Regions from separate parts of the Bradyrhizobium sp. 23AC genome, predicted to be linked through region 1. Evidence: predicted binding sites of a transcription regulator. Region 1 holds the regulator's gene; the other holds the start of a gene.

Region 1 (11,313 bases):
GGCGTCTATCTGCTCTCGTTCCTGCCGGAGTCCGACGTCAACCGCATCGTCGAATATTCCGCCAGCATCGGAAAGCGTTCCGTCGCCGTGCTGGTGCCGGACAATGCCTATGGCAATGTCGTCGAGGCGGCGGTGAAAGCGGCTGTGCCGCGGCGTGGCGGGCGCATCGTCGCCTTCGAGAAATACGGCGCCGATCGCGCTACACCGGCGCGCACCGTGGCGCAGCAGCTCGGCAGTGCGGATGCATTGTTCATTGCCGATGACGGCGATGCCGTGGTGACGGTCGCAGATGCGATGACCGCGGCGGGCGCGAACTTGCGCAACATCCAGCTGCTCGGCACCGGCCTGTGGGACAATCCGCGGGTCTATGCCAATGCGAGCCTGCAAGGCGGCCTCTATGCCGCGCCCGACCCGGCCGGCTTCCGCGCCTTCTCCGGCCGCTACCGCACCAAATACGGCGCCGAGCCGATTCGCACCGCGACACTCGCCTATGACGCGGTCGCCCTCGTCGCCGCGCTGGCGCGCACGCAAGGCACCACGCGCTTCTCGCCCGACGTGCTCACCAATCCCTCCGGCTTCGCCGGCATCGACGGCCTGTTTCGTTTCCGCGCGGATGGCACCAACGAGCGTGGCCTCGCGGTGATGAAGGTGGCGACGGGTGGCGGCGTTGCGGTCGCGGGCTCGCCGAAGAGTTTTGGGGCGTAGCTCGGGAGACGGTGCCGTAGGGTGGGCAAAGCGAAGCGTGCCCACGAATTTCACGTGATAAAGTGAAAGATGGTGGGCACGGCGCAAGTGCGCCTTTGCCCACCCTACGAGATCTCGTTACGCCGCGAGATCCGCGACCACCGCGTCCAGCACCGGAAATCCGCTGCTCGTCACGCGCAAGCGGCCCGTCGCATCCACCGTGATCGCGCCTTCCTCGCGCAGCAGCGCGATGCGCTTGGGATCGAGCGGGCGGCCGGAGAGGGCTTTGTAGCGCTCGGGGTCAATGCCTTCGGCGAGGCGCAATCCCATCAGCAGGAATTCGTCGGCCCGTTCTTCGCTGTTGAGGAGATCGTCGGTGACGATTCCATGGCCGTTGGTCTCGACCCGCATCAGCCAGGCCTCGGGGCGCTTCTCGGTGGCGGTCGCATGCCTGACGCCGTCGATGTCGAGCCGGCCATGCGCGCCGGGACCGATGCCGGCATATTCCTCACCGCGCCAGTAGACCAGATTGTGCCGGCACTCGGCGCCGCGCCGCGCGTGATTGGAAATCTCGTAGGCGGGCAGGCCGAGCTTGTCGCAGGTCTCCTGCGTGACGTCGTAGAGCGCGCGCGAGACTGCTTCGTCGGGCGTCTTCAATTTGCCGGCCTGGTGGAGGCCGAAGAACGGCGTGCCTTCCTCGATCGTCAATTGATAGAGCGACAGATGCTCGGCCGCCTCGTCGATGGCAAGACGCAGTTCATCGGCCCACATCGCCGGCGTCTGGTCGGGACGAGCGTAGATCAGGTCGAACGAATAGCGATCGAACGAGCGGCGTGCGATGGCGACGGCATCGAGCGCCTCGCGCGCGCTGTGCAGGCGGCCCAGCGCTTTCAGCGAGGCATCGTCGAGCGCCTGCACACCGAGCGAGACACGGTTGACGCCGGCGGCGCGATAGCCGGCAAAGCGCGTGGCTTCGACGCTGGTCGGATTCGCCTCCAGCGTCACCTCGACATCGCCGGCGACGGTCCAGTGCTTGCCGATCGCGTCGAGCACCGCGCCGACGGTTGCGGGCTGCATCAGCGAGGGCGTGCCGCCGCCGAGAAAGATCGAGCTGACCTCACGGCCGGGCGAGCGCTCGGCGGTGGCTGCGATCTCGCGCGCGAAGGCGGAGGCGAAGCGCGCCTCGTCGATCGCGGCGTGACGGACATGGCTGTTGAAGTCGCAATAGGGGCATTTCGACAGGCAGAACGGCCAGTGCACGTAGACGCCGAAGGCTTCAGATTCTTGTTTTGACGCGTTTTCCTGGCGCGAACCGGTATCCACTTCGCTCGAAAACGCTCTAGCGCGGCTCAAGGCAGATCTCCGCCAGTTTTACGAAGGCGCGGGCGCGATGCGACAGGCCGAGGCCGAGCGGCGGCAGGCCATGCTTCTCGATGCTGTCCATCTCGCCGAAGGTGCGGCTGTGGCCGTCCGGCAGGAACATCGGGTCATAGCCGAAGCCGGCGGTGCCGCGCGGCGGCCAGACCAGCGTGCCGTCGACGCGCGCCTCGACCTCTTCGAGATGATCGTCGGGCCAGGCCACGCAGAGCGCGGAGACGAAATGCGCTTTGCGCTTGTCCGGCTTGGTGGCGCCGCGCTCCTGCAACAGGCGCTCGATCTGCGCCATCGCCGCGGCGAAATCCTTGGAAGGTCCAGCCCAGCGCGCGGAGAAAATGCCCGGCGCGCCGTCGAGTGCGTCGACCACGATGCCGGAATCGTCGGCAAAGGCGGGAAGCTTGGTCGCCTTCGCCGCTGCGATCGCCTTGATCGCGGCATTGCTGCGGAAATCGTTGCCGGTCTCGTCCGGCTCGCCGAGGCCGAGCTCTCCGGCCGACACCGCCTCGATGCCGTACGGCGCGAGCAGCTCCTTCATCTCGGCGAGCTTGCCGGGATTATGAGTGGCGATGACGAGCTTTCCGGTGATTCGGCGGTGCATGGGCCTATTGACTACGCGACAGCCAGTTTCTGCAAGTCCACGAGACGCGCGATGCCCTTCTGGGCCAGCGCCATCAGCGCCAGGAACTCGTCCTGCGTGAAAGGCTCGCGTTCCGCGGTGCCCTGCACCTCGATGATGCGGCCATCGCCGGTCATGACGAAATTGGCGTCGGTCTGGGCTTCCGAATCCTCGGCATAGTCGAGATCGAGCACCGGCGTGCCGTTGTAGATGCCGCAGGAGATCGCGGCGACGTTGTCGCGCATCACGTTGGCCTTGATCATGTTGCGCGCCTTCATCCAGTTGATGCAATCGGCGAGCGCGACCCAGGCGCCGGTGATCGAGGCCGTGCGCGTGCCGCCGTCGGCCTGGAGCACGTCGCAATCGACCGTGATCTGGCGCTCACCGAGCGCTTCGAGATCGACGATGGTGCGAAGCGAGCGGCCGATCAGGCGCTGGATCTCGACGGTGCGGCCGCTTTGCTTGCCGGCGGAGGCCTCGCGGCGGGTGCGTTCGGAGGTCGCGCGCGGCAGCATGCCGTATTCGGCGGTGACCCAGCCGCGGCCCTGGCCCTTCAGCCACGGCGGCAGGCGATCTTCCAGCGTGGCGGTGACCAGCACGTGGGTGTCGCCGAATTTCACCAGGCAGGAGCCTTCCGCATATTTGACCACGCCGCGCTCAAGCGTCACGGGGCGCAATTCGTCGGGCGCACGGCGGCTTGGCCGCATGGGAAATCCTCCAAAACTCGCAGGTGTAGGGCTGTTCGCGGTGCTTGTAGGTGGGGTGAGGGTATGCGGCAAGGGGAAAGGACAAGGCTTTTTCACCCCCGGTTTTCCACCCTGCAAACGCGACGCTTGTCAGAACCCTCCTGGATGGACAAATTATGAGCATCTGAGAGGAGTTACCGTCTGTGGCCCATCACGATCCGATCCATCTGATCGCGCCGCGCGCAGGCCTCGCCCAGCTCAACGAGCGTTCTCGCGACATCTTTCGTCAAATTGTCGAAAGTTATCTCGCGACCGGTGAGCCCGTGGGCTCGCGCAATATCTCGCGCCTCATCGCCATGCCGCTGTCGCCAGCCTCGGTCCGCAACGTCATGGCCGATCTGGAACAGCTCGGCCTGATCTACGCCCCGCACACCTCCGCCGGCCGGCTGCCGACGGAACTCGGCCTGCGATTCTTCGTCGATGCCCTGATGCAGGTCGGCGACCTCAACGAAGCCGAGCGGCAGTCGATCCAGAGCCAGCTTGCCACCGTCGGCCAGGCGCAATCGGTCGAGGCGGCGCTGGACCAGGCGCTGACGCGGCTGTCGGGCCTGACGCGCGCCGCCGCGGTGGTGCTGACGCCGAAATCCAATGCCCGGCTGAAACACATCGAATTCGTCCGTCTGGAACCGGAAAAGGCCCTGGTGATCCTGGTCGGCGAGGACGGCCAGGTCGAAAACCGCGTGCTGTCGCTGCCCCCCGGAGTTCCCTCCTCGGCGATCACCGAGGCCGGCAATTTCCTCAATGCGCGCATCCGCGGCCGCACCCTGGCCGAGGCGCGGCTCGAGCTCGAGACGGCACTTGGACAGGCCCGCGCCGAGCTCGATCAGCTTGCACAGAAGGTGATTTCCGCCGGCATCGCCAGCTGGTCCGGCGGCGAGAACGAGGATCGCCAGCTCATCGTCCGCGGCCACGCCAATCTGCTCGAAGACTTGCATGCGCTGGAGGATCTGGAACGGGTGCGCCTGCTGTTCGACGATCTCGAGACCAAGCGCGGCGTGATCGACCTGCTGGGGCGCGCCGAGACCGCTGAGGGCGTGCGCATCTTCATCGGTTCGGAGAACAAACTGTTTTCCCTGTCCGGCTCCTCCACGATCATCTCGCCCTATCGGGATGCCGCCGGCCATATTGTCGGTGTTTTGGGCGTGATCGGGCCGACGCGGCTGAATTATGCCCGCGTGATCCCGACCGTGGACTACGCGGCCCGCATCGTCAGCCGCCTTTTGGGAGGCTGATCGGCGTTTCCGCCGATCACGGGCGCTTGATTTTCGGCGCTTTAGGCACGATATCCGGGCCAACAATCCCTGGAAACGAGTTCGAGATTAGAGCCGATGACCGAGCAAGACCGGCAACCCGAAGACACGACTGCCGCGACCGGCGAGCCCGTGGTGTCAAAACCCTACATCATGCCCGACGATCCCGAGCCCGGCTCGGTCGAGCTGTTGCAGAAGGAAGCCGCCGAGGCGCGTGACCGCATGCTGCGGACGCTGGCCGAGATGGAGAATCTGCGCAAGCGCACCACCAAGGAGGTCGCCGACGCCCGGCTCTACGGCATCACCGGCTTTGCCCGCGACGTGCTCGACATCGCCGACAATCTCCAGCGCGCGCTCGATGCCGTTCCGGCCGAGGCCCGCGCCACGGCCGATCCCGGCCTGACCGCGCTGATCGAAGGCGTCGAGCTCACCGAGCGTTCGCTGCTCAACGCGCTGGAAAAGCACGGCGTGAAGAAGCTCGATCCGCAGGGCCAGAAGTTCGACCCGAACTTCCACCAGGCGATGTACGAAGTGCCTGATGCGTCGGTGCCGTCTGGCACCGTGGTGCAGATCATGCAGGCCGGCTACACCATCGGCGAGCGCGTGCTGCGCCCGGCCCTGGTCGGCGTCGCCAAGGGCGGCGCGAAGCCCGCGGCCGCGGCGAACAACAACGAGTCGAGCGGCGCGGGGAATTGAGTTTGGTGTCATTCCGGGGCGATGCGTAGCATCGAACCCGGAATCTCGAGATTCTCAGGTGCGCAATTGCGCACCGTAGTTCGGCTCTTCGAGCCGCCCCGGAATGACAGCTCGGAAATCTTACGCGCTCACCGCGATATCCGCAGACTGAATCCGCTTCACGCCGGCCTTGGCCATATCGGCCCAGGCTTTTGCCAGCGAGCCCTGCGTGTCGATGCCGCGGCAGGCGTCTTCCACGACATAGACCTCGAAGCCCGCCTTGCGCGCGTCGAGCGCGGTCCAGGCAACGCAGAAATCCGTCGCGAGCCCTGCGACGAAGACGCGCTTGATCTTGCGTCCCCTCAGATAGCCGGCAAGTCCGGTCGAGGTCTTGCCGTCGGCTTCGAGGAAGGCCGAATAGCTGTCGACGTCCTTGTGAAAGCCCTTGCGGATGATGAGTTCGGCGTGCGGGATCGCAAGGTCCTTCGACAGCGAAGCGCCGTCGGTGCCCTGCACGCAATGGTCGGGCCACAGCACCTGCTTGCCATAGGGAAGGTCGACGGTCTCGAACGGCTTCTTGCCGGAATGCACCGACGCAAACGAGATGTGGCCCGGCGTGTGCCAGTCCTGCGTCATCACCACATTCGCAAATGCCTTCGAGATCTTGTTGATGACGGGCACCACCTGCTCGCCCTCTTTCACCGCGAGGCTGCCGCCGGGCAGGAAGCAGTTCTGCACGTCGATCACCAGCAGCGCGGAGGCATCGTCCGGCTTGATCGATGCCGCTGCAAGGAGTGCGGTTGGAGCCAGCGTTGCAAGCGCCGTCGTCCCAAGCATTGCCAAGACTTGTCGCCGATCCAGCATCGTTCGCCTCCCCTTAGGATGAACTCAACGGAGACGAAGCCTAGTTCCGTTCGTGTACGAACAGAAGCCCGAAAATGCGGCCGGCTTTGGTGAGGGCTTGGGCTGGCAAGCCCACAGTACCGTCATCCCGGGGCGCGCAAAGCGCGAGCCCGGGATCCATAACCACGGGGAGAAGTTTGGCGAAGACTCTTTGTGGGACTGCGACCGACTGCCGACCGCGAGATCACGCGGTATGGATCCCCGCCTTCGCGGGGATGACACCGAATGTGTTGCGCCGCCTTCGCAGCTAACCCTTCGGCTGAATCCCGTCGCGCACGGCGCGGAAGCGGGTGAAGGCGGCCAGCCACTGGTCGCGCGGGGCGCTGGCGATGATGCGCAGCGAGGCGCCGCCGCTCGAGAAGCGGATCCACTGAACCACGGTCACCGGGACCTTGTCCTTGCCGCTGACGCCGTCGATCCGGGTCTCGAAGCCTTGCTGGCCGTTGATGCGGATCGGCTCGGACATGGTGACGCGCGATTCGCGCACGCCGGGAATCTGAAGCGCGGCCTCCTGGGCGAAGCGGGCGCGGTCGTCGGCCTGCTGCGGCGTGGCGCCGATCAAGCCGAGGATCATGAACGGCTTCGACTCGTAACCGGTGCTCTCGTCGCCGTCGGCCAGGATGATGCTCGATCCCGGCGCCAGCGTGCGGATGTCCTTGAATTCGGCGAGATCGGTGATCCTGAAAGGCATCAGCGCGATCTGCTCCTCCGCCGAGACCTGCTTGCGGGTGGTGGCGGTCGCAAACATCTGCCGCACCGCTTCATCCGTGTAGATCTTGGTGGCATTCTCCGGGACCTGCACCGCGACATAGCCGGAGAAGCCGGCGCCCGGCACGATCATCGAATAGCGCTTCACCGGGGTGTCGCCGGCCTTGCCGCTTTCGGTGGTGAAATAGGCCAGGCCCGCGGGCGTCTCGATCTTGTCCTGCTTGACGCCGCCAGCGCCGGCCGGATTGGAATTGAAGGCGCTCACGACCTCGCCATAGGCCGCCGGCGGCAGCTCGGTGATCAACACCTTGACGCTGCCGTCCTCGCTCTCGAATCCCGGAAAGGTTTTTGCCGTGCTGAGACCGACCAGCGGCACCATGCCGAGGCGCAAGCCGGGCGGAAACACGGCGTCGGCGGCGAGGGCCGGAAACGCGGAGGCGATCAGAAGGGCGAGCGCGGCGAGGGGGCGGATCAGCTTCATGGGCACTCTGATTGGTTCACATTGAGGCCGTTCGATGGTCGGCCACCGGGCCGCATTGTCGCGCGAAGCAGCTGTGGCGGCTGACCGGCCGGTCCGCCTTTTACCGGGTTTGGGCGTGCGGCAACAGGGCGGGCGGGCTTGCGGTAGCGGGGGCTTGCTGAAGCCTGAACCTGTTAATAATTCCTCACCCGCAAGGGCGGTGAAGCCCGGATATCATCGTCCAAAACCCAATGTTTTCACGGCAGAAACGTAGCTTCGGTCCTTGCGGGCCCCTCCCCCCCTCCTATATGAGCCTCAATCATCGCAATATCGCGGATGTTTGATCTTAGGGGGTTTCGGTCGGGTGCCTTCTGGGCCCAGCCAACCTGCCGCAAAAACAAGGATATCAGGACCATGGGAAAGGTCATTGGGATCGACCTCGGCACCACGAATTCGTGCGTCGCCGTGATGGATGGCAAGAACGCCAAAGTCATCGAGAATTCCGAAGGCATGCGCACGACGCCTTCGATCGTCGCCGTGACGGACGACGGTGAGCGCCTCGTCGGCCAGCCGGCCAAGCGCCAGGCCGTCACCAATCCCGAGCGCACCTTCTTCGCAGTGAAGCGCCTCATCGGCCGCCGCTACGACGACCCGATGGTCGAGAAGGACAAGAAGCTCGTCCCCTACAAGATCGTGAAGGCTTCCAACGGCGACGCCTGGGTCGAGGCCGACGGCCAGACCTACTCGCCCTCGCAGGTCTCGGCGTTCATCTTGCAGAAGATGAAGGAGACCGCGGAAGCCCATCTCGGCCAGAAGGTCGATCAGGCCGTCATCACCGTTCCCGCATACTTCAACGACGCCCAGCGCCAGGCGACCAAGGACGCCGGCAAGATCGCGGGTCTCGAAGTGCTGCGCATCATCAACGAGCCGACCGCGGCCGCGCTCGCCTATGGCCTCGACAAGACCAAGACCGGCACGATCGCCGTGTACGATCTCGGCGGCGGCACGTTCGATATCTCGATCCTCGAGATCGGCGACGGCGTGTTCGAGGTGAAGTCGACCAACGGCGACACCTTCCTCGGCGGCGAAGACTTCGACATGCGCCTGGTCGGCTATCTCGCCGACGAATTCCAGAAGGAGCAGGGCATCAACCTGCGCAACGACAAGCTCGCGTTGCAGCGCCTGAAGGAAGCCGCTGAAAAGGCCAAGATCGAGCTGTCCTCGACGACGCAGACCGAGATCAACCTGCCCTTCATCACCGCGGACCAGACCGGCCCGAAGCATCTGACGATGAAGCTCACCCGCGCCAAGTTCGAGGCGCTGGTCGATGACCTCGTCCAGAAGACCGTCGAGCCCTGCCGCAAGGCGCTGAAGGACGCCGGCGTCACCGCCGGTGAGATCGGCGAAGTGGTTCTGGTCGGCGGCATGTCGCGCATGCCGAAGGTCCAGGAAGTCGTGAAGCAGCTGTTCGGCAAGGAGCCGCACAAGGGCGTCAACCCGGACGAAGTCGTGGCGATCGGCGCTGCGATCCAGGCCGGCGTGCTCCAGGGCGACGTCAAGGACGTGCTGCTGCTCGACGTCACCCCGCTGTCGCTGGGCATTGAGACGCTGGGCGGCGTGTTCACCCGCATCATCGACCGCAACACCACGATCCCGACCAAGAAGAGCCAGGTGTTCTCGACCGCCGAGGACAGCCAGAACGCGGTCACCATCCGCGTCTTCCAGGGCGAGCGTGAAATGGCGGCCGACAACAAGATGCTCGGCCAGTTCGACCTGATGGGCATTCCGCCGGCTCCGCGCGGCATGCCGCAGATCGAGGTGACCTTCGACATCGACGCCAACGGCATCGTCAACGTTTCGGCCAAGGACAAGGCCACCGGCAAGGAGCAGCAGATCCGGATCCAGGCCTCCGGCGGCCTGTCGGAAGCCGACATCGAGAAGATGGTCAAGGACGCCGAGGCCAATGCCGAGGCGGACAAGAAGCGCCGCGAGGCCGTGACCGCCAAGAACGAGGCGGATGGTCTGGTGCATTCGACCGAGAAGGCTTTGGCCGAGCACGGTTCGAAGGTCGGCGAGACCGAGCGCCGCGCCATCGAGGATGCCGTCGGCGACCTCAAGGAAGCGCTGAAGGGCGACGATGCCGAGGCGATCAAGGCCAAGACCCAGACGCTGGCCCAGGCTTCGATGAAGCTCGGCGAGGCCATGTACAAGCAGCAGGCCGAGGCCGACGCCAAGAAGGATGCGGCCAAGGACGACGTCGTCGACGCGGAATTCACCGAAGTCGATGACGACAAGAACAACAAGAAGTCCGCCTGAACCCCAAGAGGGTCATGATGCGGACGGCTTGGACCCCACACGCTCTACCGGCCTCCTCCTTCGCGGGGGAGGCCGTCGTGTCGGGACGGACGGGCGGGTCGCCCGTTACGATCGATCAATTCCCAGCCGTTATGCTGAACGCCGCCACGCTGCCCTCTGCCGCCAGGCAGAAGGCTGCCTATATCGTCGTGTGGCGACGTCGTTTCGCTCCGACTTGAAATCGCGATTGGATAGACCGAGTCCCACATGTCCACGTCCACCAAGCGCTGCTATTACGAAACCCTCGAAGTCGAACGCGATGCCGACGAATCCGTTCTGAAATCGTCGTTCCGCAAGCTGGCGATGAAGTTCCACCCGGACCGCAATCCCGGGGACGACACCAGCGAAGTCAAGTTCAAGGAAATCAACGAGGCCTACGAGGTCCTCAAGGACAAGGACAAGCGCGCGGCCTATGACCGTTACGGCCATGCCGCCTTCGAGCAGGGCGGCGGTGGCGCCGGCTTCGGCGCGGGTTTCGCCTCTTCCTTCTCCGACATTTTCGAAGATCTGTTCGGCATGGCCGGGCAGCGCGGCCGCGGCGGCCGCGAGCGCGGCGCCGACTTGCGCTACAATATGGAAATCACGCTCGAGGAAGCCTTCGGCGGCAAGACCGCGCAGATCGAGATTCCGGTCTCGGTCACCTGCGAGGCCTGCTCGGGCATCGGCGCCAAGGCGGGAACCAAGCCGAAGACCTGCTCGAGCTGCGGCGGCGCCGGCCGCGTGCGGCAGTCGCAAGGCTTCTTCACGCTGGAGCGGACCTGTCCGGGCTGCCAGGGCCGCGGCCAGATGATCGAGGATGCCTGCCCGTCCTGCTCGGGCCAGGGCCGCGTCACCCGCGAGCGCAATCTTTCGGTCAACATCCCCCCGGGCGTCGAGGACGGCACAAGGATCAGGCTCGCCGGTGAGGGTGAGGCGGGGGTCCGCGGCGGTCCGCCCGGCGACCTCTACATCTTCCTGTCGCTGGCCCAGCACCAGTTCTTCCAGCGCGACGGCGCCGATCTGCATTGCCGTGTGCCGATCTCGATGGTCACGGCCGCGCTCGGCGGCGAATTCGAGGTGCCGACCATCGAGAAGGGCAAGGCCAAGGTGAAGGTGCCGGCCGGGACCCAGTCGAACCGCCGGTTCCGCATTGCATCAAAAGGCATGCCAGTGCTGCGGTCGCGCCAGATGGGCGACATGTATGTTCAGGTCGTGGTCGAGACCCCGCAGAACCTCACCAAGAAGCAGCAGGAATTGCTGGCCGAGTTCGAAAAGCTGTCCTCAGGCAACACCCAGCCGGAATCCGAGGGCTTCTTCGCCAAGGTCAAGGATTTCTTCGGTAATCGGGCGAGTTGACCCGGCTTGACCATACCGCCTTCGGCCTATACGTCTTTATGACCATTTTCTGACACGCCGCGGTCCCGCGGTCCCGTCCGGTCCTGACATGCCATTGCCATCGTCCGCGCGTGCGTTGAAGAAGCCTCGTCTCGATGACGAGGTGCGCTTCCTCAGATCATGGATCGAAAAGCCCCTGCACATGGGCGCCGTGATGCCGTCGGG
Region 2 (11,313 bases), on a different contig from region 1:
CGTGTCGGTGAGATCGAGCGCGGGGAAATCCGGGTTCGGCCGCTTGAAGACCAGCTTGAGCTTGCCTGTGGCGGGGTTGAAGCTCTGCGAGACCGGCTTTGCCGCGAGCGTCCGGCTCAAAACGTTCGAGACGGCGGCCGCGAGCTTGTCCTTGCTGATCTTGTCGCCCTCGCGCCAGTCGGCTGCGGCGAAGCGTATGGTGCGGTCCATCTCGGTCATGCCCGCGGTCCAGCCCGCGGAGGTGACGCCCGGCGTCGCCTTGAATTTCGCCAGCAGCGCGCCGGCGCGCTCGGGATCGACCGACATGTTGATGGTCTGCTCGCCTGCGCGTAGCGCATCGCAGCCGACCGTGAGACTCGCCAGCGTCACCTCGACCGCCTGGCCCTTCAGGCTCTTCAGGAAGTCGGTTGCACTATCGAGCTTGACCTTGACCGCGATCGCCTCCGGCGAGACATCGGTGAAATCCTTCGGCTGCGGCGTGATGCCGTCGTCGGAGGTCTGGTTGTCCTGAAATTCCTTCTCGCTGAGATCGGAATTGTCGGGCGAGGTCACCTCGGTCACCACCTGGCCAATGCTGATCTGGCCGCGGAATTCGAAGGTGTCGCCGGCCTGCTTGCGCAGCAGCTTGACGCTGACCGGCGACTTCTCGCTGATGCTCTGCGTGGTGCCGGTCAGGGTCTGGCCCGCGACCTGGAGGTTGACGACGAAGCGGTCCTTGCGGTCGGAATTCTTTGCGACGGGATAGCAGACGTCGAGCACGGCCGCCGTCACCGTCTTGCCCTGGCGCGTCTCCTTCAGGATCACGTCGGCATTGCCGTCCATCAGCCCGTCGATCGAGGTGAAATAGCGTGTCTCCGGACCACCGGGCGTCGTGGCCCTCGGCGACAGCTTCATCTGGGCGGATGCGGGATGCGGAGAAGCTGCAAGCAGAGCTGCCAAAAGGGCTGTCGAACAAACCAGAAGCGCACGCATCGATGAAATCCTCGCGCAACGGGCATGATCCGGAAAAGTGTGAAGCGGTTTTCCGAGAGGATCATGCCCAAACAATTCGAATCGGCGCGTCACCGTAGTGGGTTTTGGCCGACGGTTGAATCGGAAAGCGGAGGGGCAGGGTCGGCAAAAAAGAAGGCCGCCCGGAGGCGGCCTTCGCAACATTGTAACGGAACGGAGGCTTAGAAGCCGCCCATGCCGCCGCCGCCGGGCATCGCGGGCGAGGCTTCCTTCTTCGGCGTTTCGGCGACCATGGCCTCGGTGGTGACCAGCAGGCCGGCCACTGAGGAGGCGTCCTGGAGCGCGGTGCGCACCACCTTGGCGGGATCGATGATGCCCTTCTCGACCATGTCGACATAGTCCTCGTTCTGGGCGTCGAAGCCGAAGGTCTCGGACTTGTTCTCAAGGATCTTGCCGACCACGATCGAGCCTTCCACGCCCGCGTTCTCGGAGATCTGGCGGATCGGAGCTTCCAGCGCCTTCAGCACGATGTTGATGCCGGCCTGGACGTCGGCATTGGCGTTGGTGAGACGACCCACCGCCTTCTTGGCGCGGAGCAGCGCGACGCCGCCGCCGGGGACGATGCCTTCCTGCACTGCGGCGCGGGTGGCGTTGAGGGCGTCCTCGACGCGGTCCTTCTTCTCCTTGACCTCGATCTCGGTGGCGCCGCCGACGCGGATCACCGCGACGCCGCCGGCCAGCTTGGCGAGACGCTCCTGGAGCTTCTCACGGTCGTAGTCCGAGGTGGTCTCCTCGATCTGCGCCTTGATCTGGCCGACACGGGCCTCGATGTCCGGCTTCTTGCCGGCGCCCTTGACGATCGTGGTGTTCTCCTTGTCGATCACGACCTTGCCGGCGCGGCCCAGCATCTTCACCGTGACGTTCTCAAGCTTCATGCCGAGGTCTTCGGAAATGAGCTGGCCGCCGGTGAGGATGGCGAGGTCCTCGAGCATGGCCTTGCGGCGATCGCCGAAGCCCGGCGCCTTGACGGCGGCGACCTTGAGGCCGCCGCGGAGGCGGTTGACGACCAGGGTGGCCAGCGCCTCGCCCTCGACGTCCTCGGCGATGATGACGAGCGGCTTGCCCGACTGCACCACGGCTTCCAGCACCGGCAGCATGGCCTGCAGGCCCGAAAGCTTCTTCTCGTGCAGGAGGATGTAGGCATCCTCGAGCTCGGCGGTCATCTTCTCGGGGTTGGTGACGAAGTAGGGGCTGAGATAGCCGCGGTCGAACTTCATGCCCTCGACGATGTCGACTTCGGTGTCGAGCGACTTGTTCTCTTCGACGGTGATGACGCCTTCGTTGCCGACCTTCTGCATCGCCTGGGCGATCATCTTGCCGATGGCGGCATCGCCGTTGGCGGAGATGGTGCCGACCTGGGCGACCTCGGAGGAGGCGGCGACCGGCTTGGCGCGCTTCTCGATGTCCTTGATGACCGCCGCAACCGCGCTGTCGATGCCTCGCTTGAGGTCCATCGGGTTCATGCCGGCGGCAACCGCCTTGGCGCCTTCGCGCACGATGGCCTGGGCCAGCACGGTGGCGGTGGTGGTGCCGTCGCCGGCGAGGTCGTTGGTCTTGGAGGCGACCTCACGCACCATCTGGGCGCCCATGTTCTCGAACTTGTCCTCGAGCTCGATCTCCTTGGCGACGGTGACGCCGTCCTTGGTGATGCGGGGGGCGCCGAAGCTCTTCTCGATGACGACGTTGCGGCCCTTCGGGCCGAGCGTCACCTTGACGGCGTTGGCGAGAACGTCGACGCCGCGCAGCATGCGATCGCGCGCGTCTCCGGAAAACTTGACGTCTTTGGCAGCCATTTTAGCAATCCCTCGTGTTTGGTGATGTGTCTGCGGCGCTTCTCTCTCCGTCATTGCCGGGCCTGACCCGCCTGCGCGGCCGAAGCCGCTTCGGCGTGGCGTAGGCCCGGCAATCCATCATCCTGCGAAAAACGATGGATGCCCGGGTCGCCTAGCGCGAAGACGCGCTTCGCGCTTCTGCCCGGGCATGACGATGAGACATTCAGCGGCTGTTCAGGCGGATGGCCTTAGGCCAGTACGCCCATGATGTCCGACTCCTTCATGATCAGGAGCTCTTCGTTGTCGATCTTGACCTCGGTGCCCGACCATTTGCCGAACAGCACGCGGTCGCCGACCTTGAGGTCGATCGGGGTCAGCTTGCCGGTCTCGTCACGGCCGCCGGGGCCGACGGCGACGACCTCGCCCTGGGACGGCTTTTCCTTGGCGCTGTCCGGAATGATGATGCCGCCCTTGGTCTTTTCCTCGGCGTCGATACGTTTGACCACGACACGGTCATGCAGCGGACGAAATTTGGATTTAGCCATGACGTTTCCCTTTGGAGGCTCGCTTCGGAAGTAGTGGAAGTGGGTGGGGCGGCGCTTCCGTCCATCCCCTATCCCGAGGATCGAACGGCGTGCTTAGCAATCGGGCTTTCCGAGTGCTAATAGTGGGCCCGGAAATATGGCTTGGCCGCGATCCTGTCAAGCAAAGGTGGTTAAGCGATTGGTGAGGCGGATATAGGATGGTGGCACTGGAAACTTGTTCGGGGCGCCGACGTATTAAAGGACGTCATTGCTCCGGCAGCGGTTTTGCGCTTGGCTGCAGGAGGGGTGCGGCCATGGTCTTGTTCGGGGGAATGCCATGATCAGTTCAGCTCACGCGCGCACGGTTGCCAATCTGGCCGCCGCCTCATGTCTGGCGCTGCTGCTGGGCGCTTGCGGCGGCGGCATGAGCCTGCCGTCCTTCTCGTCGTCCTCGCCGCCGCCCGAAGCCGAGCCGGGCGTCGCACCCGAAATGCCTGCGACCATTCGCGCAGACGAGATCGTCGGCCGCTGGGGCCTCGCCTCGTTCCAGAACCCGGCCGACCGCGCCCGTACCGAGGCTGCCGCCCGGGCCCAGTGCAAGAACCCCTATGTGATCACCGCCGGCTCCTCCGGCGGCGTGATCATGCATCTGGCCGACCAGGCAACGCCGCAGGAGCTGCGGCTGAAGGGCTCGCCGAGCGGCAAGAACTACATCGGGCCGGCGGGTCCGACCCCCGGCGAGCAGGACCGCGAAATCATCTCCTTCGACGGCCGCGTCCTGATCACCCGCTTCATCGACAAGGACGCCGCCACCCGCTACGGCAACATGGTCTACGTCCGCTGCGCGCCGAGGGCGTAGCACTCCCTCCAACGTCATGCCCCGCCTAGTGCGCAATTGCGCACGGGGGCGGGGCATCCAGTACGCCGCGGCCTCTCGGCTCAATCACTGCTGTCTCTGGGATACTGGATCGTCCGCCTCAGTGCGCAAGTGCGCACAAGGCGGACGATGACAGCGGAGATGGTGGATCCAAAAACAAAAAACGCCGGCTCACGCCGGCGTTTTGTTTTTCTCTATCTCGCGTCCGCTCAGTCGAACAGCGCGTCGATGTCGTCCTGTGAGGCGTGGCCGACGTCGCCGGCGAGCTTGGGGCCGTTGAGAAGCTTGTCGTCCTCGCTGCGATTGTCGACCGGCGGCACGACGTGGGATTTGATCGCGTCGACGCCGCCCCAGATCTCCATCATCGCATTGATGTGCTGCTCGATGAACTTCATCGTGCCCATCACCTTGCTGATGCGCTGGCCGGTCAGGTCCTGGAAGTTGCAGGCTTCGAAGATCGAGATGACGCGTTCCTGGATGTCGTCGGCGAGCCGCTTCTGCTGATCGATCGAGTCCACCTTGGACATCGCGCTGGCGGCCTGGTCGATCGATTCCGCGGCTTCGAGGATCTGCTGGGTCGCCTGCTCGGTGCCGCCGACCACCGCGCCGAGCTCGCCATTGACCTTGGCCATTTCGCCGCCGTCAAAGCTCTTGCCGTGCAGCGTCGCGATTTCGCGCTTGGTGCGGTCGATGGCGTCATGGATGAGGTCGAGTTCGACCTTCAGCTTTTCGCACTGCTCGATCTGGGCCCGATAGGTTTCAAGCATGGTACGAGCCTCGGAGAGCTCGTGGGCGGTGGAGGCGTCGATCGCCGCCATGGCTGCGCTGCCGGACAAGGGCAAGGGCGCAGCGCCTTTCGCCATCTGTGCACGGATCGCACGTAGCTCGGCCATGATCTCGCTATGCATCGGGATTGCCTCTTCAGTTACGTCCAAAATCGGCATCTCGCCACCAGCGATATTCTCGACGCGAAAACGTTTGCGGTGAACAGCCATCAGGATACTCCCCCCACCTCACTCACGCGTCTTTGTAGGCAGAAGCGATTTAACACGAAGTTCACGGCAGGAACTGTTGTGCGGCTGTGCGCGACGGCGCGCAAAGAAGCGATTAACCATGGGCGCGCGGCGTTCATCGAAAATAAACGCTGATCGCCAAATTGCCCCGCTGCTGGCGACGTGGTGAATCCAAACGGCGTTTCTGTTTACCAAACAAAACGGCTTTTGCCTTTTATTGACCACGTCGGGGGAGCGGACCAGCCATCAGCTCCCCACGGCGCGTGTGATCTAGACGAAACAGTACAGAGTACGTCGATGTTCAAGAAAATGTCTGTCGCGCTGCTCGGCAGCGCTTGCACCTTCGTTGCCGGCGCAAACAGTGCCAGCGCCTTCGACAATTCGGTGCCGAACGATCCGCCCGCGGTGCTCTACCAGCCGCAGGTGCCGCCGGCGCCGGTGCGCGTCGCCTCCAATGCGAACATGGGCGGCGGCTTCATCGAGTTCCTATTCGGCGACGGTCCCGGCCGCGGTCCGGCCTACGCGCCCGAGCAGCCGGTCTATCAACAGCAGCCCGGCTATTACGATCAGCGCCGCCTGCCGCCGATGGGCGAGCCGCAGATGCAAGGTGGATATCAGCAAGGCGCGGTTCAGCAGGAGACGGCCGACCCGCGGCAGCGTCAGTTCGATCCAAGGTTCGAGAAGCAATCTGTTGACTATAGCGGCAAGGAAAGTCCCGGCACCATCGTGGTCGATACCCCGAACAAGTTCCTCTATCTCGTCGAGGGCAATGGCAGGGCGATGCGCTACGGCATTGGCGTCGGGCGTCCGGGCTTCACCTGGTCCGGCGTGAAGGCGATCACAGCCAAGCGCGAATGGCCGGACTGGACGCCGCCGGCCGAAATGATCGCGCGCCGCCCCGATTTGCCCCGGCACATGGAAGGTGGTCCGGAGAACCCGCTCGGCGCTCGCGCGATGTACCTGGGCTCGACGCTGTACCGCATCCACGGCTCCAACGAGCCCTGGACCATAGGCACCAACGTCTCCTCCGGCTGCATCCGCATGCGCAACGAAGACGTCATCGACCTCTACGGCCGCGTCAATGTCGGCACCAAGGTCGTGGTGATGTAGCCCGGCGCTCGCTGCGAGCCGTCAACTCCCGGTGTCGGCCGGCTCGCGACGCGCGGCATCGAAGGCGTTGCGTGCCGCCGGCGTACGTTCTCCGGCCAGGGTCTAGGCTGGCCGACGATGCCGCGTCGAAGCGAGACGGGGGGCAACAGAGCAGCGACGAGGAGTTGATGAACGGGCAAGCGATGCGCGAGCGGAGCGGTTCAACCGCCGCGCCGACAGCTCGGCCTTCTTGACGAGTTCGTGCAGTCCCTCCAACTCGTACAACTCGGTGATGAGATGAGTTGTCACGGTGGTCAGGGTTGCGATGCGCTGCTGAAATGGACTCATTTTTAAGACCCCGACTATAACTAAAAGAGGCAACCACATCGGTAGTGTGGCATGAGCAACGTGTTCTTCCAGTTGAACACCCATGTCCGAATTTGGAAATCCGGGAGTCTACGGTCGCGCGCGTCAGACGGCGATTTGATTTGTCATGGTGAATTCAGGCGCGCCGGGTAACGTTCAGCTCAGTCCAATGACGCTGCAAAATAGTCATACTATATCGAACGTCCTCTCTGCTTGCCGTGGCACAAAAGGCGCTCGAGCCATGCTCTAAAGAAAACGGCCGCCGAGAGGCGGCCGTTCGCATCTTTCAGGGCGAATTGCTCACGCGTAATCGCTGCCGCCGTCGTCGTCGCCGCCGAAATCGCTGTCGTCGGCCACGTCCATATTGCCGTCGTCGTTGTTGTCGCCGTAGTTCTGATCGTTGTCGTTGCGATCGTTGTTCGCCTGGTCGGAGAAGCTCTGGCGGGACTCGCGGTTCGAGCCGATGTCGTTGAGGCCGGCATCGCGCGCGAGCGAGCCGCCGGACTGGTCGCTGCCGCCCCAAGGACTTCCACCAGCGCTGCGGTCGCCGAGGGCATTGGTGTCGCCGAAGGCCTGCTGATGCGATCCGCCCATCATGCCGCGGATGCTGGAGAGCAGTAGCGAGCCACCGACGACGCCGGCGGCTGCAGCCGCCGCGGTGCCGAGGAACGAGCCGCCGCCACCGCCCATCGGCGGTGCGCCATAACCCTGGCCCGGGCCCTGACCTGGAGCTTGGCCTGGACCTTGGCCGTAAGCCTGTCCGTAAGGGGGCTGACCGTAGCCCGGCTGCGTCTGCTGCATCGCTCCGCCGCTGTTCCAGACCGGCCGCGCGTCACGCGGCGGCACGTTCGGAACCGAGCCGCGCGAGGGGCCTCCGCCGAACAAGGTATCGCGCATGGTGTCGAGGAAGCCGCCGGACTGCGCCTGCTCGGGCGCATGGGCCGCTTCCAGCTCCTGGATGCGGTTATGGGCGCGCTTCAGCGCTTCGTCCTGCAGCAGCGTGGTCTGCACCAGCGCATAGATCGCGCCGGGTGCCTTGCGCAGCCCGTCCGAGATCGCGGCGATCGCGTCGGGATCGCGCGGTGCGTTTTCCAGTTTCGAAAGCCGGTCGAAAAGCTCGTCGACGAGCTGGCGTTCCTGCGGCGTCATGATCAGTCTCCCTCGCGCAAACCAAGCGCGAAGCAGATGTAGGGTTCCATTGTGGCCCCAACAGTGCCGGCCGGATTAAATTTCGGTATGCGACAAGCTGCCCCGCGGCTTGCTGTCCGCCGGTGTCATCCCAGCGTGGCGCGGCTGTCCGCCAGCAGACGCGCGAAGGCGTCGCCGGCCAGATAGGCGTGCTCGCGTTCGCGGACATCCGTCATCGGATCGAGGCCGGCGAGGACATCGTCGACGAAGCCGGGATGGCACATCACGAGGCCGCCATCCGGCAAGCCTTCCAGGAATTGCCGCATCAGCTCGCCAAAATCGGCCGCCCGCGTGAAGTCATAGGCGCCGGCAAAGCCCGGGTTGAAGCTGAGCCCCGCGCTGCCGGCACGGCGGCGGAATTGCGCGCTGAGGACGTCGAGCACGATGGCCTTGGGTGAGGCCAGCCGCTGCTTGAGCGGCAGGTCGCGGCCGCCCTGGCGCACCCAGGCGTTCGGCGCGCCTTCGCTGACCGCATCGACGAAGCCGTCGCGCACCTGCGGATAGAGCTGCACATGCTGATGGCCGTCGACGAAGTCAGGCGCGCGCCCGAACGCTTCGGCGAAGGCGGCGAGCTGCGCCTTCACCTCGTTGCGGAAGAATTCGCGGTCGAGCCGCCGCAAAATGCCCGCGCGCAGCAGCTTCGGAAACGGCATGAACATGTCGCCGTCGAGCGGACGGAAATGCATGGTGAGGGGGCGGAACGGCGCCGACAGCGTCACGTGCAATCCGATCGCGCAGCGCGGGCTCGTCTTTGCCGAGGCCTGAAGCGCTTCGACCTCGCTGCGCGCGATTGCAGGCCCCACCATCATCACCGAGGTGGCGTTGAGGCGGCCGCGTTCGATCAGGTCGCGGATGGCGCGGTTGACGCCCGGGCTGATGCCGTAATCGTCGGCGCAGAGCCAGATCCGCCGCAGGCCCGCGGCCGCGCTCATTCGGCCGCCGTCCTCTTCGCGGCCTCGTCCGCTTTGTCAGCCTCGAAGTGCTTTTCACTATGCTCGGCGACGAAGTAGATCGGGCGCGCCTTCAGCTCGGAGAGGATCTTGCCGATATATTCGCCGACGATGCCGATCATGATGAGCTGCACGCCGCCGATCGTCATCAGGCCGATCACGAGCGAGGGATAGCCGGGCACCTGCTTGCCGGTCGTGAATACCTCCCAGAGGATCGAAAGGCCGAACAGGAAGGCGCCCCCGGCGAGAATGACGCCGAGCAGGCTGGCGAAGCGCAGGGGTGCGACCGAAAACGAGGTCAGGCCCTCGATCGACAGGCCGAGCAGGCTCGCGGCGTTAAAGGTGGTGACGCCATGGGCCCGCGCGGACGGCTCATAGTCGACACGGATCTGGCGGAAGCCGATCCAGCTGGCGAGGCCCTTGAAGAACCGGTTGCGCTCGGGCAGCTGCCTGAGCGCTGTGACCGCGCGCGGCGACAGCAGGCGGAAGTCGCCGGCGTCCTCGGGTATCTTCTGCCGTGCCCCCCAATTGATCAGCGCGTAGAAGCCGTGCACGGCGACCCGGCGCAGGAAGGTCTCGTTGTCGCGATGCGCCTTGGCGGTGTAGACGACGTCATAGCCGTCATCGATCCAGTGCCGCACCAGCTGTTCGATCAGGGCCGGCGGATGTTGGCCGTCGCCGTCCATGAACATGACGGCGCCGAGCCGGGCATGGTCGAGGCCGGCCATCAGCGCCGCTTCCTTGCCGAAATTGCGCGACAGCGACACCACCTGGACGTCGATCGCGTCGGCCGGCAGCGAGCGGGCGATCGCCAGCGTCGCATCCTTGCTGCCGTCGTCGACATAGACGACCTCGCAAGCCAGGCGATAGCGCTCCCGCAAGGTTTTTGCGAGATCGCAGATGCGCTGGTGCAGGGCGGCAAGGCCCGCCGCCTCGTTGTAGACGGGGACGACGATCGACAGTCCCTTCGCGGCCGCGGTGCTTGCGGTCGTCGTCATGCCGGAAACGTCAGAGCCCAACGTCATCGATCAAGGTTCCAGAGGCGTTCAAAGTCATCTCAACAGCATATGGTAGCTGCGGTTTGCTGTCGCAAAGCTGAACGGAAAAGCTGAGCGGACCTGAGGCTCACTGCCGCAGGAACGCCTCCAGCTTGGCGAACAGCGGGTTCTCCCGGTCGAACACGTAGTCGAGCGAAACCACCGAGACGGTTTCGGCGCCATGCTCCCGCAGGAAGCTTGCCAGCGCATAGAGCTGCCCCGGTGGGCAGTGCAGCGTCAACATGCCCGACGACGTCGGTCCGCCGAACGGGGCCTCGACGCCGTACCGGCTATGGGCTTCGCCGAGCAGGGCGGCGTCGCATTGCCGGAAGCGGGTGCGGACCTCGCGATACTTGTTGGCCCGCGACCTTGCTGCGATGTGATCGAGGATGACGCGCGCGGTCTCCCGCGCCTGCGGCGTCCAGTCGGCCTCTTTCGAGGCGACCAGATTAGCCTGGCTGCGCAGGATCACGCCGTCGTCGAGCACCCGCAAGCCGTTGGCGGCGAGCGTCGCGCCCGTCGTGGTGATGTCGACGATCAGCTCGGCACTGCCGGCCGCCGGCGCGCCTTCGGTCGCGCCACTACTTTCAACGATGCGGTAATCGGTGATGCCGTGGCTCTGGAAGAAGGCGCGGGTGAGGTTGACGAACTTGGTCGCGACCCGCATCCGCATGTGATGCTGCTCGCGGAAGCCGGTGGTGACGTCGTCGAGGTCGGCCATGGTGCGAACGTCAATCCAGGCCTGCGGCACCGCGACGACGACGTCGGCATAGCCGAAGCCGAGCCCATCGATCAGCGACACGCGCTTGTCGGCGTCCGCAATGTTCTCGTGCACCAGGTCTTCCCCGGTGACGCCGAGATGCGCAAAGCCGCGCGACAGTTGCGAGGCGATCTCGCTCGCCGAGAGATAGGCGACCTCGACATGGTCGAGGCCTGCAAGCGTGCCGCGATAGTCTCGGGCGCCGCCGGCCTTCGACAGCTTGAGGCCGGCACGGGCGAAGAAGGCCTCGGTGTTTTCCTGAAGGCGGCCCTTGGAGGGAACGGCCAGAACGAATGGCGCGCTCATGACTTAAGCTCCCACCTTGCGGCCGATCTTCGTCAGCGCATCCACCCAGACCGAGAAGCCGACCGCGGGGATCGGTTCAGTCGATCCCAGCTGGGTCATCAGCCCGTCATAGCGGCCGCCGGCGACCAGCGGCTCGGCGCCGTTGCCCCGGTGATGCAGCTCGAATTCGAAGCCGGTGTAATAGTCGAGGCCGCGCCCGAACGCGGTCGAGAAGCGCGTCTGCTTCACGTCGATGCCGCGCGCTGCCATGAAGCCGACCCGGCTCTCGAACTGGTCGATCGCAGCCGTGAGGTCGAGCTTCGCATCAAGCGTAAGCGCGCGCAGCTCGGCGATGGCATCGTCGGGATTGCCTGCGATCGTCAGGAAGCGCTTGAGCACGGTGATCGCCTCGCGCGGCAGCGCGCCGCCCTTCAGCGTCGA

What was found. The regulator HrcA, encoded in region 1, represses chaperone genes, less so after heat shock. The targets are predictions, from matches to a motif close to GTTAGCACTCNCNNNNNGNGAGTGCTAAC.
Region 2: the regulator HrcA is predicted to act here: its motif matches at 3,421-3,449, upstream of RAD10_RS05140 (co-chaperone GroES).

The regions. Positions count from the first base shown of each region.
Region 1 covers NZ_JAVAYN010000001.1:904,403-915,715, reverse strand. Annotated here, with positions in the region: gene RAD10_RS04300 (penicillin-binding protein activator) at 1-705, shown strand, start outside; gene hemW (radical SAM family heme chaperone HemW) at 823-2,007, opposite strand; gene rdgB (RdgB/HAM1 family non-canonical purine NTP pyrophosphatase) at 2,024-2,659, opposite strand; gene rph (ribonuclease PH) at 2,671-3,384, opposite strand; gene hrcA (heat-inducible transcriptional repressor HrcA) at 3,567-4,655, shown strand; gene grpE (nucleotide exchange factor GrpE) at 4,752-5,369, shown strand; gene pncA (bifunctional nicotinamidase/pyrazinamidase) at 5,490-6,212, opposite strand; gene RAD10_RS04265 (hypothetical protein) at 6,499-7,440, opposite strand; gene dnaK (molecular chaperone DnaK) at 7,834-9,735, shown strand; gene dnaJ (molecular chaperone DnaJ) at 9,982-11,109, shown strand; gene RAD10_RS04250 (class I SAM-dependent methyltransferase) at 11,198-11,313, shown strand, end outside.
Region 2 covers NZ_JAVAYN010000002.1:12,203-23,515, forward strand. Annotated here, with positions in the region: gene RAD10_RS05130 (hypothetical protein) at 1-972, opposite strand, end outside; gene groL (chaperonin GroEL) at 1,173-2,804, opposite strand; gene RAD10_RS05140 (co-chaperone GroES) at 3,032-3,328, opposite strand; gene RAD10_RS05145 (hypothetical protein) at 3,645-4,166, shown strand; gene RAD10_RS05150 (protein phosphatase CheZ) at 4,394-5,179, opposite strand; gene RAD10_RS05155 (L,D-transpeptidase) at 5,495-6,307, shown strand; gene RAD10_RS05160 (DUF2076 domain-containing protein) at 6,953-7,801, opposite strand; gene RAD10_RS05165 (ChbG/HpnK family deacetylase) at 7,927-8,772, opposite strand; gene RAD10_RS05170 (glycosyltransferase family 2 protein) at 8,769-9,815, opposite strand; gene hisG (ATP phosphoribosyltransferase) at 9,916-10,893, opposite strand; gene RAD10_RS05180 (ATP phosphoribosyltransferase regulatory subunit) at 10,897-11,313, opposite strand, start outside.